2 regions of the Comamonas sp. F1-6 genome follow, and region 1 is predicted to be linked to the other one. Evidence: predicted binding sites of a transcription regulator. Region 1 holds the regulator's gene; the other holds the start of a gene.
The links. Region 1 encodes FNR, which switches genes on or off when oxygen is low (the NO sensors DNR and NnrR bind a similar motif). Its sites were predicted from a motif close to TTGATNNNNATCAA; they were not measured.
Positions count from the first base shown of each region.

Region 1 (12,561 bases):
GTACATAGCTTTCTCCTTGGGTTGCATGCGTTGTAAATACAAGCATATGTCGATTGGGCAGTTAACGGTTGATTAATGTCAAGGTGGGTATCATCTGGCGTCGTTACGCTTGAAACATGTCCCAACACACTACTGTCCAGCCTTCCGCGGCAGAGCATGCTGTTGCTGACACCGGTTTCCTGAACTTGTCCCAGATGCATAGTCATCTGCTGGACGATCCGCAAGAATGGAGCTCGTTTGGTCGCCCCGCCGGCCAGAGCTCCAAGGCCCCAATCTCCGAGAACGCAACCGAGTCCCCGGTGTGGGATTCCTTTGTGGTTCTGGAGGGCATGCACTGTGCTGCATGTGCGCTGACCATCGAGGAGGCGCTTCGGGCTGTCCCCGGAGTGCAGGCAGCCGAAGTCAGTGCCGCAACGCGCCGAGCCCGTGTCGAGTGGCGTCCCGCCCAGGTGCTTCCATCGCAATGGATGGAGGCCGTATCGCGTGCCGGCTATCGCGCCTTGCCCGCGCGCGACGCATTTGCGCGCGAGCTGCGCCAGGCCGAGACGCGCCGTGCCCTGTGGCGCTGGCTGGTGGCCGGCCTGTGCATGATGCAGGTGATGATGTATGCATGGCCCGCCTACACGGCGCGGCCCGGCGACCTGTCGCTGGAGATGGAGACCTTGCTGCGCTGGGCATCCTGGGTGATTTCTCTGCCCGTGGTGCTGTTTTGCTGCGGGCCCTTCTTCAAGAGCGCGCTCAAGGACATCACCCAGCGCCGCGTGAGCATGGACCTGCCCGTGGCCCTGGGCATGTTGATCACCTTTGTCATCAGCACGCTGGGCACTTTTGATCCCTCCGGTCCCTTCGGTCAGGAAGTCTTCTTCGACTCGCTGACCATGTTTGTCTTCTTCCTGCTCACAGGACGCTGGCTGGAGCTGCGCCTGCGCGACCGCACGGCCGGTGCATTGGAAGCCGTGATGAACCGGCTGCCGGATTCGGTGCTGCGTCAGCAGCCCGACTCGGGAGAGTTCGAGCGTGTGGCCACGCGCCGCCTGCGTGTGGGTGATGTGGTGCGTGTGCTCACGGGCGAGGCTTTCCCTGCAGACGGCCGGATTCTGCGCGGCACCACCCATGCCGATGAGGCGCTTCTGACCGGCGAGTCCACGCCTGTTTTGCGCGCACAAGGCGATGCAGTCACCGCCGGCAGCTACAACCTGGACAGTGTTGTCGATGTGAGAGTGGACAGCGTGGGTGAGGGCACCCGCTTTGCGCAGATCGTGAATCTGATGGAAAGCGCTTCGCTGCAAAAGCCAGCCCTGGCCCAGTTGGCCGACAAGGTGGCCCGGCCTTTTCTCGTTGTGGTGCTGCTGGCGGCGCTGGCTGCCGCCATCTGGTGGTGGCCCACCGACCCGGTCAAGGCCATGATGGTGGCCGTGGCCGTGCTCATCGTCACCTGCCCCTGTGCGCTTTCGCTGGCCACGCCCGTGGCCATGCTGACGGCGGCCGGCACCCTGGCGCGCAGCGGCGTGCTGGTGCGCAATCTGCATGGGCTGGAGGCGCTGGCCGCCGTGGATACGCTGGTGTTCGACAAGACCGGAACGCTGACGCGCGACGGCCTGGTGCTGCGCGCGCTGACACCTGCTGAAGGTCAAAACACTGATGAGCTGCTGGCGCTGGCCGCCTTGCTGGCGCGCCAGTCCATGCATCCCGCTTCCAAGGCACTGGCGCAGGCGGCCGAGGTGGCCGAACTGCCTGCCAGCGCATGGCTGCTGGATTCCGTCCAGGAAATCGCTGGCAGCGGCCTCGATGTCTGGGTGCAGGCGCGCAGCAATACCGCCTTGCGCCGCCATCTTCGTCTGGGCTCGGCCGCGCATTGCGGCGTGCCCGAGCTGGCTCCACATGAGCCAGGGCAGAGCGTGATGCTGGCCGAGGAATCGAAAGGTGGCTGGCTGCCCCTGGCGCAGTTCCATCTGAGCGAGGACGTGCGTCCCGAAGCGGCCCAGGTCATTGCCGACCTCAGGCAGCAAGGTGTGGCGGTGCAACTGCTCTCGGGTGACCGCTCTGCAGCGGTGCAAACTGTGGCCGCCAAGCTGGGCATAGAGCAGGCGCAGGGCGACTGCAAACCGCAGGACAAGCTGGCCGCCATGCAGGCGGCACAGGCTGCAGGGCATAAGGTTGCCATGGTGGGTGACGGCCTGAATGACGGCCCAGTTTTAGCCGGAGCGCATGTCTCTTTTGCTTTTGGTAAAGCAGTGCCGCTGGCACAATCGCAAGCAGACTTCGTGGTACTGGGAGACAGCCTGGAGTTAGTGTTGCAAAGCCTGTTGCTGGCCCGACGGACCCTGTCCGTGGTGCGCCAGAACCTGGGCTGGGCAGCAGCCTATAACGCGATCTCTATTCCTCTGGCCCTCGTGGGCTGGATGCCTGCCTGGCTGGCAGGGCTCGGCATGGCGCTGAGCTCCTTGCTGGTCGTCGCCAACGCAGCCCGTCTTGCACGTGCGTTGCCGCTGCAGGCTGCAGATAGCAACGCGTCCGCCCCCGCGCACCTTGCGCCGCGGGGCACCGTCATGCCACTGACTCAAGGAGGCCATTGATGGACATTTTGTATGTATTGATTCCGCTGTCGGTTGTTCTGGTCATGGCCATTGTGGCTGCCCTGTGGTGGGCCGTGTACCGGGGCCAGTTCGAGAGCGTGGAACAAGAAGGCGAGCGCATTCTTCGCGACGATTGATGTGGCTCAACGAGCCCGACCAGAAACCAATGAACACTTTGCAAGATATCTAAGAGGTGCCCGATGGAAGCAACAAATAACAATGCTGTCTATTACGACGACACCGTCGTAAGACAGTTCTCTATCATGGCCGTGGTATGGGGGGTGGTAGGTATGGCGGTGGGCGTGTTTATCGCGTCCCAGCTGGCCTGGCCGGAACTCAACTTCGGCATTCCATGGCTGAGCTACGGACGTCTGCGTCCGCTGCATACCAATGCCGTGATCTTCGCTTTTGGTGGCTCGGCGCTGTTCGCGACCAGCTACTACGTGGTGCAACGCACCTGCCAGACCAAGCTGTTCATGCCCAAGCTGGCCAGCCTGACCTTCTGGGCCTGGCAACTGGTTATCGTCGGCGCGGCCATCAGTCTGCCTCTGGGTTACACCCAGGGCAAGGAATACGCCGAGCTGGAATGGCCTCTGGACTTGCTGATTGCCGTGACCTGGGTGTCCTATGCCATCGTGTTCTTCGGCACTATCGGCATCCGCAAGGTCAAGCACATCTATGTGGCCAACTGGTTCTTCGGTGCTTTCATTCTGGCCGTGGCCCTGCTGCACATCGTCAACAATATTTCCATCCCCGCCGGCTGGATGAAGAGCTACTCGGCTTACGCCGGCGTGCAGGATGCGATGGTTCAGTGGTGGTACGGGCACAACGCCGTGGGCTTCTTCCTGACCGCCGGCTTCCTGGGCATGATGTATTACTTCATCCCCAAGCAGGCGGGCCGTCCCGTGTATTCGTATCGCCTGTCGATCGTGCACTTCTGGGCGCTGATCTTCACGTACATGTGGGCGGGTCCTCACCACCTGCACTACACCGCTTTGCCTGACTGGACTCAGTCCGTGGGCATGGTGTTCTCGCTGATCCTGCTGGCTCCCAGCTGGGGCGGCATGATCAACGGCATCATGACGCTGTCGGGTGCCTGGCACAAGCTGCGCGACGATCCCATCCTGCGCTTCCTGATCGTGTCCCTGTCGTTCTACGGCATGTCCACCTTCGAAGGCCCGATGATGGCCATCAAGACCGTGAACGCGCTGAGCCACTACACCGATTGGACCGTGGGCCACGTGCACTCCGGCGCTTTGGGCTGGGTGGGTCTGATCACCATGGGCTCTCTGTACTACCTGATCCCTCGTCTGTTCGGCCGCGAGAAGATGCACTCCGTGCCCGCGATCGAGCTGCACTTCTGGATGGCGACCATCGGCATCGTGCTGTACATCGCCGCAATGTGGATTGCCGGTGTGATGCAGGGCCTGATGTGGCGCGCTGTCAACCCCGACGGCACGCTGACCTACACCTTCGTGGAAAGCGTGAAGGCGACCTATCCCTTCTATGTGATTCGCGTGACTGGCGGTCTGCTGTATCTGGGCGGCATGCTGGTGATGGCATGGAACACCTGGAAGACCGCAATGGCCGGCCGTTCCGTCAAGGTGGCAGTGCCTGCCGTGGTGGCTCACGCCTGAGCATTGAGGAGCAAAAGCAATGTCTGATCAAAATAACGCAGCTCCCAAGAGCTTTTCGCACGAGAAGATCGAGACCAGCAACTTTTTGCTGATCGCGCTGACGCTGTTCGTGCTGACCATTGGCGGCCTGGTGGAAATCGTGCCGCTGTTCTTCCAGAAGTCCACGACCGAAGCCGTGGCGGGTCTCAAGCCCTACACGCCGTTGCAGCTGATGGGGCGCGACGTCTATCTGCGCGAGGGTTGCTACAACTGCCACTCGCAGATGATCCGCCCCTTCCGCGCCGAGACCATGCGCTACGGCCACTACTCGGTGGCTGGCGAGTTCGTCTACGACCACCCCTTCCAGTGGGGCTCCAAGCGTACCGGCCCCGACCTGCATCGCGTGGGCGGCAAGTACAGCGACGAATGGCATCGCATCCACCTGAACAACCCGCGTGACGTGGTGCCCGAGTCCAATATGCCTGCTTACCCCTGGCTGGAAGCCAACAAGGTGGATGACACGGCCGTGGCAACGCGCATGAGCGCGCTGCGCAAGGTGGGCGTGCCGTACACCGATGCGGAAATCGCCGGTGCTCAGGCCGAGGTCAAGGACAAGACGGAGATGGAGGCAGTGATTGCCTATCTGCAGGTCCTTGGTCGCGCCGTCAAGTAAGAGAGAAAGGGCTGGAAATGGATATCACCACCATGCGTATCGTGGCCACGCTGGCATCGCTGGCGTGTTTCGTGGGCATCTGGTGGTGGGCGTATGCCCGCCGCAACCAGGCCCGTTTTGACGAGGCAGCTCAGGTTCCATTCCTGGAAGACTGAGTCTGATCACCACAACGAGAACATCCCATGAGCGATTTCATTAACAATTTCTGGTCGGTGTATGTCGCGGCGATTACGCTGATCGGCATCTTTGGCTGCTTGCTGCTGCTGATTCTGGTGGCCCGCAAGAAGGTCGTTCCCTCGGGCGACAACACCACAGGCCATGTCTGGGACGAAGACCTGCGTGAACTCAACAACCCCATGCCCAAGTGGTGGATGGGTCTGTTCGTGATCACCGTGGTTTTCAGCCTGGGCTATCTTGTGGTCTACCCAGGTCTGGGCGGCTTCGGCGGCAAGCTGGACTGGAGCCAGACCGGCGCCTACGACAAGGAAATGGCCAAGGCCAAGGCGGACCTGGAGCCTCTGTATGCCAAGTTCACCAGCATGCCCACCGAAGAAATGGCCAAGGATCCTCAGGCCATGGCCATTGGCGAGCGTCTGTTCATGAACAACTGTGCGCAATGCCACGGCTCTGACGCTCGCGGCAGCAAGTCCTTCCCGAATCTGGCGGACGGCGACTGGTTGCATGGCGGATCTCCCGAGAAGATCAGGGAGACCATCACCAACGGCCGTATCGGCATGATGCCGCCCATGGCGGCAGCCGTGGGCTCGGCGGAAGATGTGCGCAATGTGGCGCACTATGTGCTGAGCCTGTCGGGCAGCCCTCACGATGCCGTCAAGGCTTCGCAGGGCAAGTCCAAATTCGTGGCCTGTGCGGCTTGTCACGGCATGGACGGCAAGGGCAACCCCGCGCTGGGTGCTCCTAACCTGACCGACGACATCTGGCTGCATGGCTGGGGCGAGGCGGCAATCGTGAACATCGTCAACAACGGCAAGCACAATGAGATGCCTGCCCAGAAAGAGAAGCTGACGGAGGCGCAAATTGCCGTGCTGGCTTCCTATGTCTGGAGTCTTTCGAATACGCAAAACCAGAAGTAATGCGTTTTGAAAAGGCGGTGCCCTGGCACCGCCTTTTTCGCGTTTCAATTTTCAGTAATTACAAAAATATTAAGGAACTGCGATGCCGTGCGATCAGGGGAAGCCCCGAAAAGTCATACCGATCACGCCTGAGCCTCATGAGGGCGGGCCTGAGCTGGTGCCTATGTTCGCTTCCGAGCAAAAAGTGTACTCACGCTCTATTAGCGGCGTGTTCTCACGGTGGCGCTGGGCCATGGTGTTTCTGACCCAGATCGTCTTCTACGGCCTGCCCTGGCTGCAGTGGGGCGAGCGCCAGATGGTGCTGTTCGATCTGGGGGCCCGGCGCTTCTATCTGTTCGGACTGGTGCTGTACCCGCAGGACTTCATCTATCTGACGGGGCTGCTGATCATCAGCGCACTGGGGCTGTTCCTGTTTACCGCCGTAGCCGGGCGTCTGTGGTGCGGCTTCTCCTGTCCGCAGACGGTCTACACCGAGATCTTCATGTGGATCGAAAGCAAGGTCGAAGGCGATCGCAGTGCCCGCATGCGTATCGACAAGAGCGGCTGGACTTTGGAGAAGATCTGGAAAAAGTCGCTCAAGCAGTTTCTCTGGATCGCTCTATCTCTTTGGACAGGTTTCACCTTTGTCGGCTACTTCGTGCCCATCCGTGAGTTGGGTGTGGAGTTGATGGCCTTCCAGGGCAACTGGCAGATCTTCTGGGTGGCGTTCTACGGCTTCGCCACCTACGGCAACGCCGGCTATATGCGCGAGCAGGTCTGCAAGTACATGTGTCCCTATGCACGCTTTCAGAGTGCCATGTTCGACAAGGACACCATGATCGTCAGCTACGACGCCGAACGTGGTGAAGCTCGCGGCCCGCGCAAGAAAGACGTCGACTACAAGGCACAGGGCCTGGGGGACTGCATAGATTGCAAGCTTTGCGTTCAGGTCTGCCCCGTGGGCATCGATATCCGCAAAGGGTTGCAGTACGAATGCATCGGCTGCGGTCTGTGCATCGATGCCTGCAACTCCGTGATGGACAAGATGGAGTATCCGCGTGGCCTGATCCGGTTGACCACTCAGAATGCCGTGGCAAAGGCCTGGAAGCAGGTGCAGGTGATTCGCCGCATTTTCCGCCCGCGTGTGCTGATCTACTCGGCCGTGCTGGTGGCCCTCAGCGCCGCCATGATCGCCAGTCTGGTGCTGCGCGAGCCGCTCAAGGTCGACGTGATTCGCGACCGTGCTGCGCTTTCGCGCATCGTGGCGGGCGGCAAGCTGGAGAACGTCTACCGTCTGCAGATCATGAACGCCACCGAGTCCGAGCAGCGCTACCGTATCAGCGCCGTGGGCCTGGAGAATCTGGAAGTCGCATCCGAGCAGGAAGTGAGCGTTGGCCCGGCAGAGACACGCGGCATTGCGGTGCGGCTGCAGATTCCGTATGGCTCGGCAACTCCCGGCTCGCACCCCGTACACTTCAATGTGGATGCAGTGACTGCCGGAGCAGGGCGTATTTCCGAGAAGACGGTGTTCCTGGTGCCGCGTTAATGCCAGGTCTTGCCGGTCTTCGTGAGCCATCACGGAGGCCGGACAAGGGCACCGCCAATCGGCAACAATTTATGCCACCCTGCCATGCGTGCTCGGGTGGTCAGAATTTTGGAAAGAGGTTTCATCATGTCGGCAGCACAAGCCAAGGTCTCGCAAACGGCCAAGATCATCCACCCCGAGGACGGCAAGCCCTGGTGGAAGTTTGCCCATGTCTGGCTCATCATCGCCGGCCCGGTGATCGTGGTGATTGCCGGCTTTGTCACCGCATACATCGCACTGAGCAGGCCCGATCCCGTGATTGACCCTGACTACTACCGCCATGGCATGGAAATCAACCAGCGCCTGAGCGAAAGTGAAAAAAGCCTGGCCCCAGCAGTCACCGGCCGCAATCATGCGGCCACGCCAGCCAAGGACCATCCGCTGGATCGCTGAGCGCTCCGGCGCTTGCTCCGCCAAGGTCGCTTTTGCGGCCTTTTTTGTTGCCAATATCAAAATCAGAGCGTGTTATGCATGCTCCGTCTAACGTTGATGTAGAAGTAAATGATTTTTTGATATTCGGATTGCGCAGGATGCTACTGAAAAGAGAGTAATTCAGGGTTTCCCGCCACGGTGCATGCCCGCAGTCCTGCATGAACGGTCACCACTGTTGTGCAAAATATGATCAAGCCCACAGCCCAAGGAGAATCAGGATGGATGCTCGACGCTGGATGTGGATTGTCTGGCCGGCCTTTCTGGCGGCGGCAATCATGGAGATGGTGGTTTTTGCCTTTGTGGACCCGCTGGATGTGCACTGGCTGGGCTCCCCACTGGACTGGTCGCGCCAGGCCATCTATACGGTCGCTTTTTTTGCCTTCTGGGTCGTGACGCTGATTGGAGGTGCGATGACGGTGATGCTGGGGCGCTCCGTCAGCGATCTCAATGGCGGCATCGTTTCCGAGCCTCTGCCCGAGTAACTCGCCCAGATAAAAAAGCCCGCTGTCCGCGGGCTTTGTCTTGAGAGTGTCTGTCGAATCGGTTCAGCTCTGGCATTGCTGGCTGTTGACGATGCGTTTGAGCGCCTCGGTATCCAGGATGCGCAGGTGGCGCTGCTTGACTTCCACAATGCCTTCCTCTGCAAATTTGGAGAAGGTGCGGCTCACGGTCTCGAGCTTGAGGCCCAGGTAACTGCCGATTTCTTCGCGCGTCATGCGCAGCACCAGTTCCGACTTGGAAAAGCCGCGTGCCGACAGGCGCTGGACCAGGTTCAACACAAAGGCCGCCAGGCGCTCCTCGGCACGCATGCTGCCCAGCAGCAGCATCACGCCATGCTCGCGCACGATTTCGCGGCTCATGACCTTGTGCACATGGTTCTGCAGGGCCGTGACCTCGCGCGAGAGCTGCTCCAGTTTGTCAAACGGCATGACACAGACCTCGGCGTCTTCCAGGGCCACGGCATCACAAGTGTGGTGGTCGTTGACGATGCCGTCCAGACCAATGATTTCGCCAGCCATCTGAAAGCCTGTGACCTGATCGCGTCCGTCTTCGGTGGCCACGCTGGTCTTGAAGAAGCCGGTTCGAATGGCATACAGAGAGGTGAACTCTTCGCCATTGCGAAACAGCAGCCCGCCGCGCTTGACCTTGCGGCGCGTGGCCACAATCTCGTCAATGCGCTCCATTTGTTCATCGTCCAGGCCCATGGGCATGCACAGTTCACGCAGATTGCAGTTGGAGCAGGATGCTTTGATGGTCTGAAGATTCATGGGCTTTTTGCAACGGCGCAGACAGACACAGAGTGGAGAGTCGCGCTGGTCATTGACCTCGTGGTTGAAGATGAGATGGATCAAATTGTCGCAGCACTTGCCTTGAGGTCTCTTGATTTTCATCAAGGACAGGGTGATTGCCTTGGGGCACATTGCCTGTATTCGTTCAAAAACATGCGCTTTTGCCTATTTTGGGCATGATTTTCAGGATCTGATTTCCATTGAAATCTGCTCTATACAGAGTGTGGGCGCACCCTAACTCCCAGTTATGACCGCAGTCACGCCTGAGTTGCTGAGCCGCTTTGATATCCCCGGCCCACGCTACACATCGTTCCCAACAGCCGACCGTTTTGTTGAGGCTTTTGGTGCAGACGACTACATACTGGCACTCAAGCAGCGCAAGACGCATTCTGGCTCGCGCGCTTTGCCCCTGTCCGTTTATGTGCATGTGCCGTTCTGTGAGTCGCTTTGCTATTACTGCGCCTGCAACAAGATCGTGACCAAGCATCACGAGAAGGCTGCCGAGTATCTGGACTACCTGAGCCGCGAGCTGGCCATGCATACCGAGCATTGCGGCAAAGGTCAGCTCGTAAGCCAGCTGCATCTGGGCGGAGGCACACCGACCTTCTTCAGCGATGCCGAGTTGCAGCAGCTGATGGTTTTGATGCGTGAACATTTCAAGCTGGATCCCGCGGGCGAGTACTCCATCGAGGTCGATCCGCGCACCGTCAGCAACGAGCGGCTGAGAGCTCTCAAGGACATGGGGTTCAATCGCCTGAGCTTTGGCGTGCAGGACTTTGATCCCGCGGTGCAGAAAGCGGTGCACCGCGAGCAGCCCGCCGAGCAAGTCTTTTCGTTGGTGGCCGAGGCGCGCCGCCTGGGCTTTGTCTCCATCAATGTGGACCTGATCTACGGGCTGCCCAGGCAGACGCCCGAGTCTTTTGCGCGCACGCTGGCACAGGTCAATGAGCTGCGCCCCGATCGCATTGCACTGTATGCCTATGCGCATCTGCCCGAGCGTTTCAAGCCGCAAAGGCGTATCGAATCGGCAGACCTGCCCATGGGACAGGACAAGCTGAACATGCTCTCCGGCGCAATTGATGCATTCATGGATGGCGGCTATGTCTATGTAGGCATGGACCACTTTGCGCTGCCTGACGACTCTCTGGCCATTGCCAAGCGCCAGGGGCGCCTGCATCGCAACTTTCAGGGCTACAGCACCCAGCCTGATTGCGATCTGATTGCACTGGGCGTATCGGCTATCGGCAAGGTGGGTGCGACCTACAGCCAGAACGTCAAGACTCTTGAAGAGTACTACGATGCCGTCGATGGAGGCATGCTGCCCGTGCAGCGCGGACTGGCGCTTTCGCGTGACGATCTGGTGCGCAGAGCCGTCATCATGTCCATCATGTGCCAGGGTTCCGTCCTGTATGAGCCCATGGAGCAGGCCTGGCTTATCAATTTCCGCGAGTACTTCGCTGCGGAGCTGGATGCGCTGGCAGAGATGCAGCGCAACGGCTTGGTCGAGCTGTCCGTCGAGGGCTTCAAGGTCACTGGCCTGGGCTGGTTTTTTGTGCGCGGAGTAGCCATGCTGTTTGACCGATATTTGCAGGCTGACCGGAACCGCGCCCGCTTTTCGCGCATCATCTAGCGCATGTTATTTTCGCTGGTCTGGACTGCTTTGATCATGGGGCTCGTGGGTGGGCCCCATTGTCTTGTGATGTGCGCTGCCCCCTGCAGTGTGGTCACAGCAGCGAAGCCTGTCGGCGGCGGGCAGCCAGTTGTCGTGCTCGGCCTGCAAAAACGCCAATGGCTGCGTACCAGCCTGTTTCATCTGGGGCGCATCGCTGCCTATGCCCTGCTGGGCGGGATCGCGGCCGTGGCCATGGAAAGTCTGGCCTGGCTGACCAGTCAGACAACGGCATTGCAGAGACTTTGGACGCTGATGCATGTGGCGGTCATGGCCTGGGGGTTGGCCATGGTGGTGCAGGCGCGGCAGCCAGCCTGGCTGGAGCGGGCGGGGCGTTCCGTCTGGGCCAGGGTTCAGCCCTGGGTCACCGCGCCGGGCGGCAGTCTGGCAGCGGGCTTTGCCTGGGCACTGATGCCTTGTGGTTTGCTGTATTCGGCGGTGTTGGTGGCGGCCTTGAGTGGCGGCGCCTGGCAAGGTGCTTTGTCCATGGCTGCCTTTGCCGTTGGTGGTGCACTGTGGTTGCTGGCGGGACCCTGGCTGTGGCAACTGGGGCAGTCGCATGTCAATGCATTGCGGGCCAGGTGGGGCACCAGAGTTGCAGGTCTGATGCTGATTGGCGTTGCGAGTTGGGCTTTGTGGATGGACCTGGTCTACAAACCCAGTCTTTGGTGCCGATAAGTCACACAAGAGGGGGTTGTTGACGCTGTTTGCATCCCAACAGACCCTAGTCATGCTTGAGCAGTCATGGAACTGCGGAATAATGTCTCATCTTGTGTGTAGCGCCCAAAGTGAATCGTTTCGTTGCTATTGATATCGGACAACTGCGTATCGGCATGTATGTCCATCTGGAGACCGGCTGGTTGCGCCATCCGTTTCCCGTCAGCAGCTTCAAGATTGTCAATGACGAGCAGTTGCAGACACTCAGGACCCTGAAGCTCAAGGCAGTTCAGGTCGATCTATCGAGAAGCGATCTGGAGGAAGCGGCAGCGCCTCCGACAGCAGACCCTCAACCCGCTCCTGCCCCCCCCGAGAACGATGCGCATGCCTGGCGTAACAGTATTTTGGGCGTGCAGTCCAGGTTTCTGGGCGCGGTTTCCGTATTTGATGACGTGCAGGCCTTGTTGCCTGTCAACCCCGAGAAGGCGCGGACAACGACGGATATGCTGGTTGCACAGCAAGTCGTCAAACTGGCGCAGGCTCGTGATCTGAGTTTGCATCTGCTCGCGGATACGGGGGGCGCCACCTTTGGCGTACATGGTGTCAATGTCTCCGTACTGAGCCTGTTGCTGGGTAAGACGCTGGGCCTGTGCGATGAAGTATTGAAGGATCTGGGCACGGCGGCCCTGTTGCATGACATCGGCAAGCCGGGGCTTGAGATTTCCGCATCGGCCAATGCACTGAATCAGGGCACGGGCCGCACGCCTCTGCGAGAGACCGTGTATGCGCGTCATGTCGGAGAGTCGGTGGCATTGGCTCTATCCATGGGCTATCCTCCTTCCGTCACGACGGCCATCGCCCAGCATCATGAATGGGCCGATGGGTCAGGCTTTCCACTTGGCTTGCTGGCCGAAGATATGGACATTGCCGGACAGATCCTGGCGCTGGTCAATAATTTTGAGCGCTTGTGCAATCTGCCACTGCAAGGCAA
Region 1 covers NZ_JBCPWN010000004.1:151,873-164,433, forward strand. Annotated here, with positions in the region: gene AAIL66_RS05995 (universal stress protein) at 1-6, opposite strand, end outside; gene AAIL66_RS06000 (cation-translocating P-type ATPase) at 195-2,576, shown strand; gene ccoS (cbb3-type cytochrome oxidase assembly protein CcoS) at 2,576-2,713, shown strand; gene ccoN (cytochrome-c oxidase, cbb3-type subunit I) at 2,777-4,213, shown strand; gene ccoO (cytochrome-c oxidase, cbb3-type subunit II) at 4,233-4,865, shown strand; gene AAIL66_RS06020 (CcoQ/FixQ family Cbb3-type cytochrome c oxidase assembly chaperone) at 4,883-5,020, shown strand; gene ccoP (cytochrome-c oxidase, cbb3-type subunit III) at 5,048-5,959, shown strand; gene ccoG (cytochrome c oxidase accessory protein CcoG) at 6,042-7,484, shown strand; gene AAIL66_RS06035 (FixH family protein) at 7,611-7,916, shown strand; gene AAIL66_RS06040 (hypothetical protein) at 8,174-8,437, shown strand; gene fnr (fumarate/nitrate reduction transcriptional regulator Fnr) at 8,501-9,223, opposite strand; gene hemN (oxygen-independent coproporphyrinogen III oxidase) at 9,492-10,874, shown strand; gene AAIL66_RS06055 (sulfite exporter TauE/SafE family protein) at 10,878-11,591, shown strand; gene AAIL66_RS06060 (HD domain-containing phosphohydrolase) at 11,702-12,561, shown strand, end outside.

Region 2 (6,200 bases), on a different contig from region 1:
GGCTGGAAGCACTCAAGGACTACGCCCACCTGCTGGCCGTGCTGGTCGGCTGCATGGTGTTTGTGGCATTGGTGATCAACCCAGTCATTGTCTGGACACAGACTCGCCGCAACCCCTACCCGCTGGTGCTGACCTGCCTGCGCGAAAGCGCAGTGACCGCCTTCTTCACGCGCAGCTCGGGAGCCAACATTCCCGTCAATCTGGCCTTGTCCCAGAAGCTCAGGCTCGACGAGAACACCTACAGCATCTCCATCCCGCTGGGCGCCACCATCAATATGGCCGGCGCTGCCGTCACCATCAGCGTGCTGACACTGGCCGCTGCCCATACGCTCAATATCTCGGTGGACATTCCCACGGCCATACTGCTGTGCGTGGTCTCTGCGGTCTGTGCCTGCGGTGCCTCGGGCGTACCCGGTGGCTCGCTGCTGCTGATTCCGCTGGCCTGCAGCCTGTTCAACATCCCCAACGATGTGGCAATGCAGGTGGTGGGTGTCGGCTATGTGATCGGCGTGATTCAGGATTCGACCGAGACAGCCCTCAATTCCTCGACCGACGTGCTGTTTACCGCAGCCGCCTGCCGCGCCGCAGAGCGCAGGGCCGGACTGGAAGTCGCGCGCATCTGAGGCTTGAGCTCAGAATCTACTGATTTGATAGCTGCAAGCGATTATTTGATAAGTGCTAACACCCAAAAAGGCCTGTGATCACACAGGCCTTTTGGTTTTTCAGACAGAGCGCCCGGCTTCTATGGTGATGCTGCGATCACATTGCGCCGCAATCTCGCGGTCATGCGTCACCAGAATCAGAGTCGTGCCGCGCTCGCGGTTGAGTGCAAACATCAGCTCCATGATGGTCTGGCCCGTGGCGAAGTCCAGACTGCCCGTGGGCTCGTCGGCCAGCAGCACGGCCGGCTCCACCACAAAAGCACGCGCCAGGGCCACGCGCTGCTGCTCGCCGCCCGACATCAGCCTGGGATAGTGATTGAGGCGCTGCCCCAGGCCCACGCGCTCCAGCATCTGCGAAGCTCGCGCTCTCGCATCGCGCTGACCCGCCAGCTCCAGAGGCAGCATGACGTTTTCCAGCGCCGTGAGATTGCCCAGCAACTGAAAGCTCTGGAAGACAAAGCCCATCTTCTGCGCCCGCACCGCCGCCCTGTCGTCCTCGCTGAGCGCAAACAGATCCTGGCCCAGCAAACGGACCGTGCCGCGGCTGGGGGTATCGAGGCCGGCCAGAATCGACAGCAAAGTGCTTTTACCCGAGCCGGAGGCACCCACAATGGCAACGGTTTCGCCGGCCGTGAAACTCAGATTGATATCCCGCAAAATATCCAGCACGCCTGTGGAATCGCTCACCGATTTGGACAGTTGCTCAACGGCAATCAAAGGAATGGCAAGAGTTGTGGACATGAATCAATTGAATAGCAAAAACGTCAAGAGTCGCAACCAGCACTTTGCACTGCAGCGCCGTCACTGTATCGCTGTTGCTCTGTCGCTCGCCATTTCAGGGGCTTGCGGTGCGGCAGTGGCCTCATCGCCCGCCAGGAACAAGGAGCCAGCCAAGGCCGCTCCCGGCGCGAAACCCGGCCCGGTGCTGGTGCTGGTGCTTGGCGATTCTCTGAGCGCCGAATACGGCCTGACGCGCGGCAAGGGCTGGGTGCAGTTGCTGCAGCAGCGCATGAATGACGAAAAGAATCCGCGCAAGGTGGTCAATGCCAGCATCAGCGGCGAGACCACGGCCGGCGGCAGAGCGCGCCTGGCGTCGCTGCTCAGGCAGCATGAGCCGGGCATCTTGATTCTGGAGCTGGGCGGCAACGACGCATTGCGCGGCCTGGCGCTGCAGAGCACTCAGCAGAATCTGGAAGTCATGATCAAGGCCGCCAGGGAGGCCGGGGCCCAGGTGCTGCTGGTGGGCATGCAGGTACCGCCCAACTATGGAGCGACATATACCGAGCAATTTGCCGAGATGTTCAGGAGCATTGCCGACGCGCAAAAGCTGCCGCTGGTGCCGTTTCTGCTGTCGGGCATCGGCGATGCGGCGGACGCCGAGCGATGGTTTCAGAGCGACCGCATTCACCCCAATGCCCAGGCTCAGCCACAGATGCTGGCCAATGTCTGGCCCAAGCTCAGGCCATTGCTGAAATAAGTGACGGCCGCGCGGCCTCAGTCGCCGCTGCCTCCACCATCACCGCCAGAGTCGCCGCCGTCCGAGCTGCAGGCACTCTCGTTGCTGCCCGAGCCGCAAAAATAGCTGTCGTTGAAGACGTCGCGGCCGTCCTCGCGGCTGCTCGCCGAAGTCCAGGTCAGCTGCGAATCGGTGCTGTGGCCCGAAGCGCCTGGCTGGGGCGTAAAGACTTTTTTCAACCAGTTCCAGAACTCCATGACATCCCCCTCATTGCGCCTCAAGCAGGGTCCTCCTTGCTTTCGGCGCGGACGCTGGCTTTATAGGCATGCCAGCTGGTACAACCCAGCAGCGGCCCGATGACGATCAGACCTGCACTGTAGAAGAACAGCGAGACCGCGATCAACACGGTGATGATCAGCCCCCACAGCAGCATCACACCCGTGTTGGCACCCACCACGCGCATGCTGGTGATGCAAGCCGTCAAGGCATCGGTATCCAGATCGAGAATGGCGGGCAGTGAAACCACCATGCTGGCAAACACCAAGGCAGCAAATATCCCGCCAACCGCGGTGTAGCCCAGCAGGAACTCCCAGTTCTCGGGCCGCAGCAGGGTCTGCAGCAGGGTTGCCGTACTGGGCATGCCGGTATCGAACGAGATGGCGAACACCACCATGGCGGCGCGCCCCCAGAGCATCTCCAGCACCATCAGCACCATGACCAGCATGCCCATGCTGGCCAGATGCTTGTCCCAGCAGGTCAACGACTCCGACAGCAGCACGGGCTTGCCCTGCCCCAGTTGCTTGCTGACGTAGTACAGGCCCATGGCCAGGAAGGGGCCTACCAGCAGACAGCCGCTGGCCATGGACATCAGATATTCGGGGCTGGAGCGAAACACCCAGGCCATCAGACGCGCCATGCCCCAGAAACACAGGCCGTAGAACAACGCAATCATTGGTGCGCGACGCACATCGCCCAGGCCCAGCAGCAGCCATTGCCAGGGCTCGCTCCAGCGCAGTTGCAGAATCTGCAGATTGCCGGACTCGGCCTTGACCTCGGAAACAGGGGAAGCTTGCATGCGAGACCCTCCTTGTCGCCCGTACCGCGCCTCGGTGGCGGCAGCTGACAGGAACAAGTTACCCGCTCAACCTCGAATCTGCATTGCGGAAAGCCCGCATGCCGGCCTCCGCATTTCACTATGAAAACAAGAGCTTATAGCGCCCGTCTTTTATTGACTTCAGTCAATAAAAGCATTGAAATCGCTTCTCGGCAAGCGCTTCCAGCTCCTATTTAAATAGCTTCAACCAAAGGCCCTGAGCAGGGCCTGGGCCAGGTCGGCCTGCAGATCGCTAGTATCCTCAAGGCCGATGGCAAAGCGCACCACGGTGCCCGCCTTGATATGGGGTGTGGCACGGCTGCGCATCTCGGGCAGCTCATAGGGCACGACCAAGCTCACAGGCCCGCCCCAGCTGTAGCCCAGCTTGAACAGGCTCAGGCTGTCACATAAGCGATCGACGGCTGCCTGGTCGAAGCGCTCGTCGATGACCACGCTGAACAGACCGGCGGCCACGCCATCCTGGCCCTGCCCTTGTCCGCACAGCTGCTTCCAGCAAGCGTGGCCCGGGGCATCAGGCATGGCGGGGTGCAGCACCTGCGCCACGGCACTCTGGGTGGCCAGCCACTGCGCCAACTGGCGTGCCGAGCGATCCTGCGCGTGATAGCGCAGACCGATGCTGGGCAGGCTGCGCAGCACGGCTTCGGCGTCGTTGCCGCTCACGCCCAGACCCAGACGCATGTGCGCGAGCTTGATGCGCATATGCAGGGGCTGGTTGCGCGTGATGATGCTGCCCATCAGCACATCACCGCCGCCGCTGGGGTATTTGGTCAGGGCATGGACCGTGACATCGACGCCCAGGCTGCCATCGCCCAGCAGGTCGAAGGGACGGAAAGCCAGACCCGCGCCCCAGGTGTTGTCCAGCACCATGGTCACGCCCCTGGCCCGGCACAGGCGCACCTGCTCGACGAGATCGGGGAACTCCATGGTTACCGAGCCAGGAGCCTCCAGCCAGACCAGCTTGGTGGCCGGAGTAATCTTGGCCGCCAGGTCTTCGACGCACATGGGGTCGTAGTACTGATGGCGAATGCCGAAATGGGCCAGCTCGCCCTCGGTCAGCGTCTTGTTGGGACCGTATGCGTTATCGGGCACCAGCACCTCGTCGCCCGTCCTGAGCAGCGCCAGCGACACCGTGGCAATCGCGGCCAGACCGCTGGGTACCAACAGGCATTGCAGACCGCCCTCCAGCGATGCCAGACGTTCTTCCAGGGCGTAGGTCGTTGGCGTGCCATGCAGACCGTAGGTGTAGCTGCTCTTGTCCAGCCAGCGGCGCTCGCGCATGGCCTGCACATTCTCGAAGTACACGGTCGAGGCCTTGTGCACGGCAAGCTGCGGGCCTTCGAAGTCCGTGGGAGGCTTGTAGGGATGATGGATCAGATGGGTGGAAAGCTTGTGGTCGGCTTGGGTCATGCCCTGATCTTAGTGCCATGCAGCCACAAAAAAGCCAGAGGGCTTGCGCGCTCTGGCTTCATGCGAGGTGGCGGCCCAGGAGTATCAGCCAGCCTTCACGGTCAGATTGTTGTTGACCGAGGTCACGCCCTTGGCAGCCTTGGCGATATCGCCGGCCTGGGTCTTGACGGCTTCGCTGGGCACGGTGCCGGTCAGGGTCACTACGCCGCCCTTGGTATCCACATTGATCTGCAGAGCGCTGATTTCCGGGGCCTTGATGAAATCGGTCTTGACGGCAGCGGTGATGCCAGCGTCATCGAGGGCAGCACCCGCCTTGGCAGCGCCTTCCTCCATCTTGTTGCCAGCCTTTTCCATGGCGGCACCGGTAGCTTCACCGGCCTTGGCCAATGCATCGGCAGCTGCATCGCCGGCCTTGGCCGTACCTTCTTCAATCTTGCTGCCAGCATTTTCCGCAGCCTTCTCGGTCTGGGAAATGGCGGAATCGAGCTTCTGGCCAGCGGTCTTGTTGTCGTCGGACTTGCCGCAGGCAGCCAAGCCAAAGGCCAAGGCGGTAATGGCCAGAACTTGAGCGGAACGCTTGAACATAGTGGTCATATCGATTTCTCCCTTAATGCTTGCAAAAACATGACGGTCAACTGTAACGAGCCACCATTTTGGCTCGGATACGAACTTTTCCCGCATCCCTGTAGGACAAATTTGTCCGAATTTGTGACATTTAATTAATAAGTGTTCTCTTCTGTGATTTACAGAAACTCTATGCAAGCCATGCGCTAATCCGCAACCCCTTGCATGCGCGGATGACGCGCAAATGCCAAGCCCAGCAGGGTAGCCAACAGCATGACAAAGCAGGCAAACAGGCTCACGGCCAGCTTGATGCTCCAGTGGTCGGCAATCCAGCCCACTGCCATCATGGGCAACATGGAGCCAAGCAAACCGATGGTCTGATAGGTAGACAACATGCCTGCCTGGTTGTCGGGCCTGGCAAGACGGCCCACCATGGTCATGCCGGCCAGCATGCACATGCCATGCCCCAGTGCTGTCAAGCCCACGCCCAAGATGAACAGCAGCGTTGATTGCAGTTGCAGATTCAGCAACAGCATGCCGTTGCTGAGCACCAGCAGCGCCATGCCGGCAAAGCCGCAGCGGTGCAGCGGCAGGCTGGCAGCCACCAGCTGAATGCCTGCAGAGACGAGCAAAATCACCGCAATGGCCGTACCGCTGACCATAGGGCCGCTCCAGGGAATCATCTGCTGCAGAAACAGCGGTGCCATGGAGGCATACAGCCCGAATACACCGAACGCCACGAACGGATAGCCACAGGTCAGTGCAAAGGCCAGGGAATCCTCGCGCACAGGCCATGTCAGCCGCGGCAGACAGTCCCGCCAGTGCAGACGTTCGGGGGCCTGTCCCAGCTGGCCCGCATCCCGCTGCACCGACTCCGGCAGCTTGAGCGTGACAACGCCTGCCACACCGATGCAGCCCAGCGCCAGCGGCACCAGATAGGCCGTCGTCAAGGGCTGAGGCAGCCACTGCCCCGCCACGCCACCGATCAAGGGCCCCA
Region 2 covers NZ_JBCPWN010000013.1:58,909-65,108, forward strand. Annotated here, with positions in the region: gene sstT (serine/threonine transporter SstT) at 1-623, shown strand, start outside; gene AAIL66_RS14485 (ABC transporter ATP-binding protein) at 723-1,403, opposite strand; gene AAIL66_RS14490 (arylesterase) at 1,402-2,139, shown strand; gene AAIL66_RS14495 (hypothetical protein) at 2,157-2,375, opposite strand; gene AAIL66_RS14500 (DUF2189 domain-containing protein) at 2,396-3,193, opposite strand; gene AAIL66_RS14505 (PLP-dependent transferase) at 3,416-4,639, opposite strand; gene AAIL66_RS14510 (BON domain-containing protein) at 4,724-5,233, opposite strand; gene AAIL66_RS14515 (MFS transporter) at 5,410-6,200, opposite strand, start outside.
Region 2: a site for FNR is predicted at 3,347-3,360, ahead of AAIL66_RS14500 (DUF2189 domain-containing protein). Genes of this name have one in related genera too.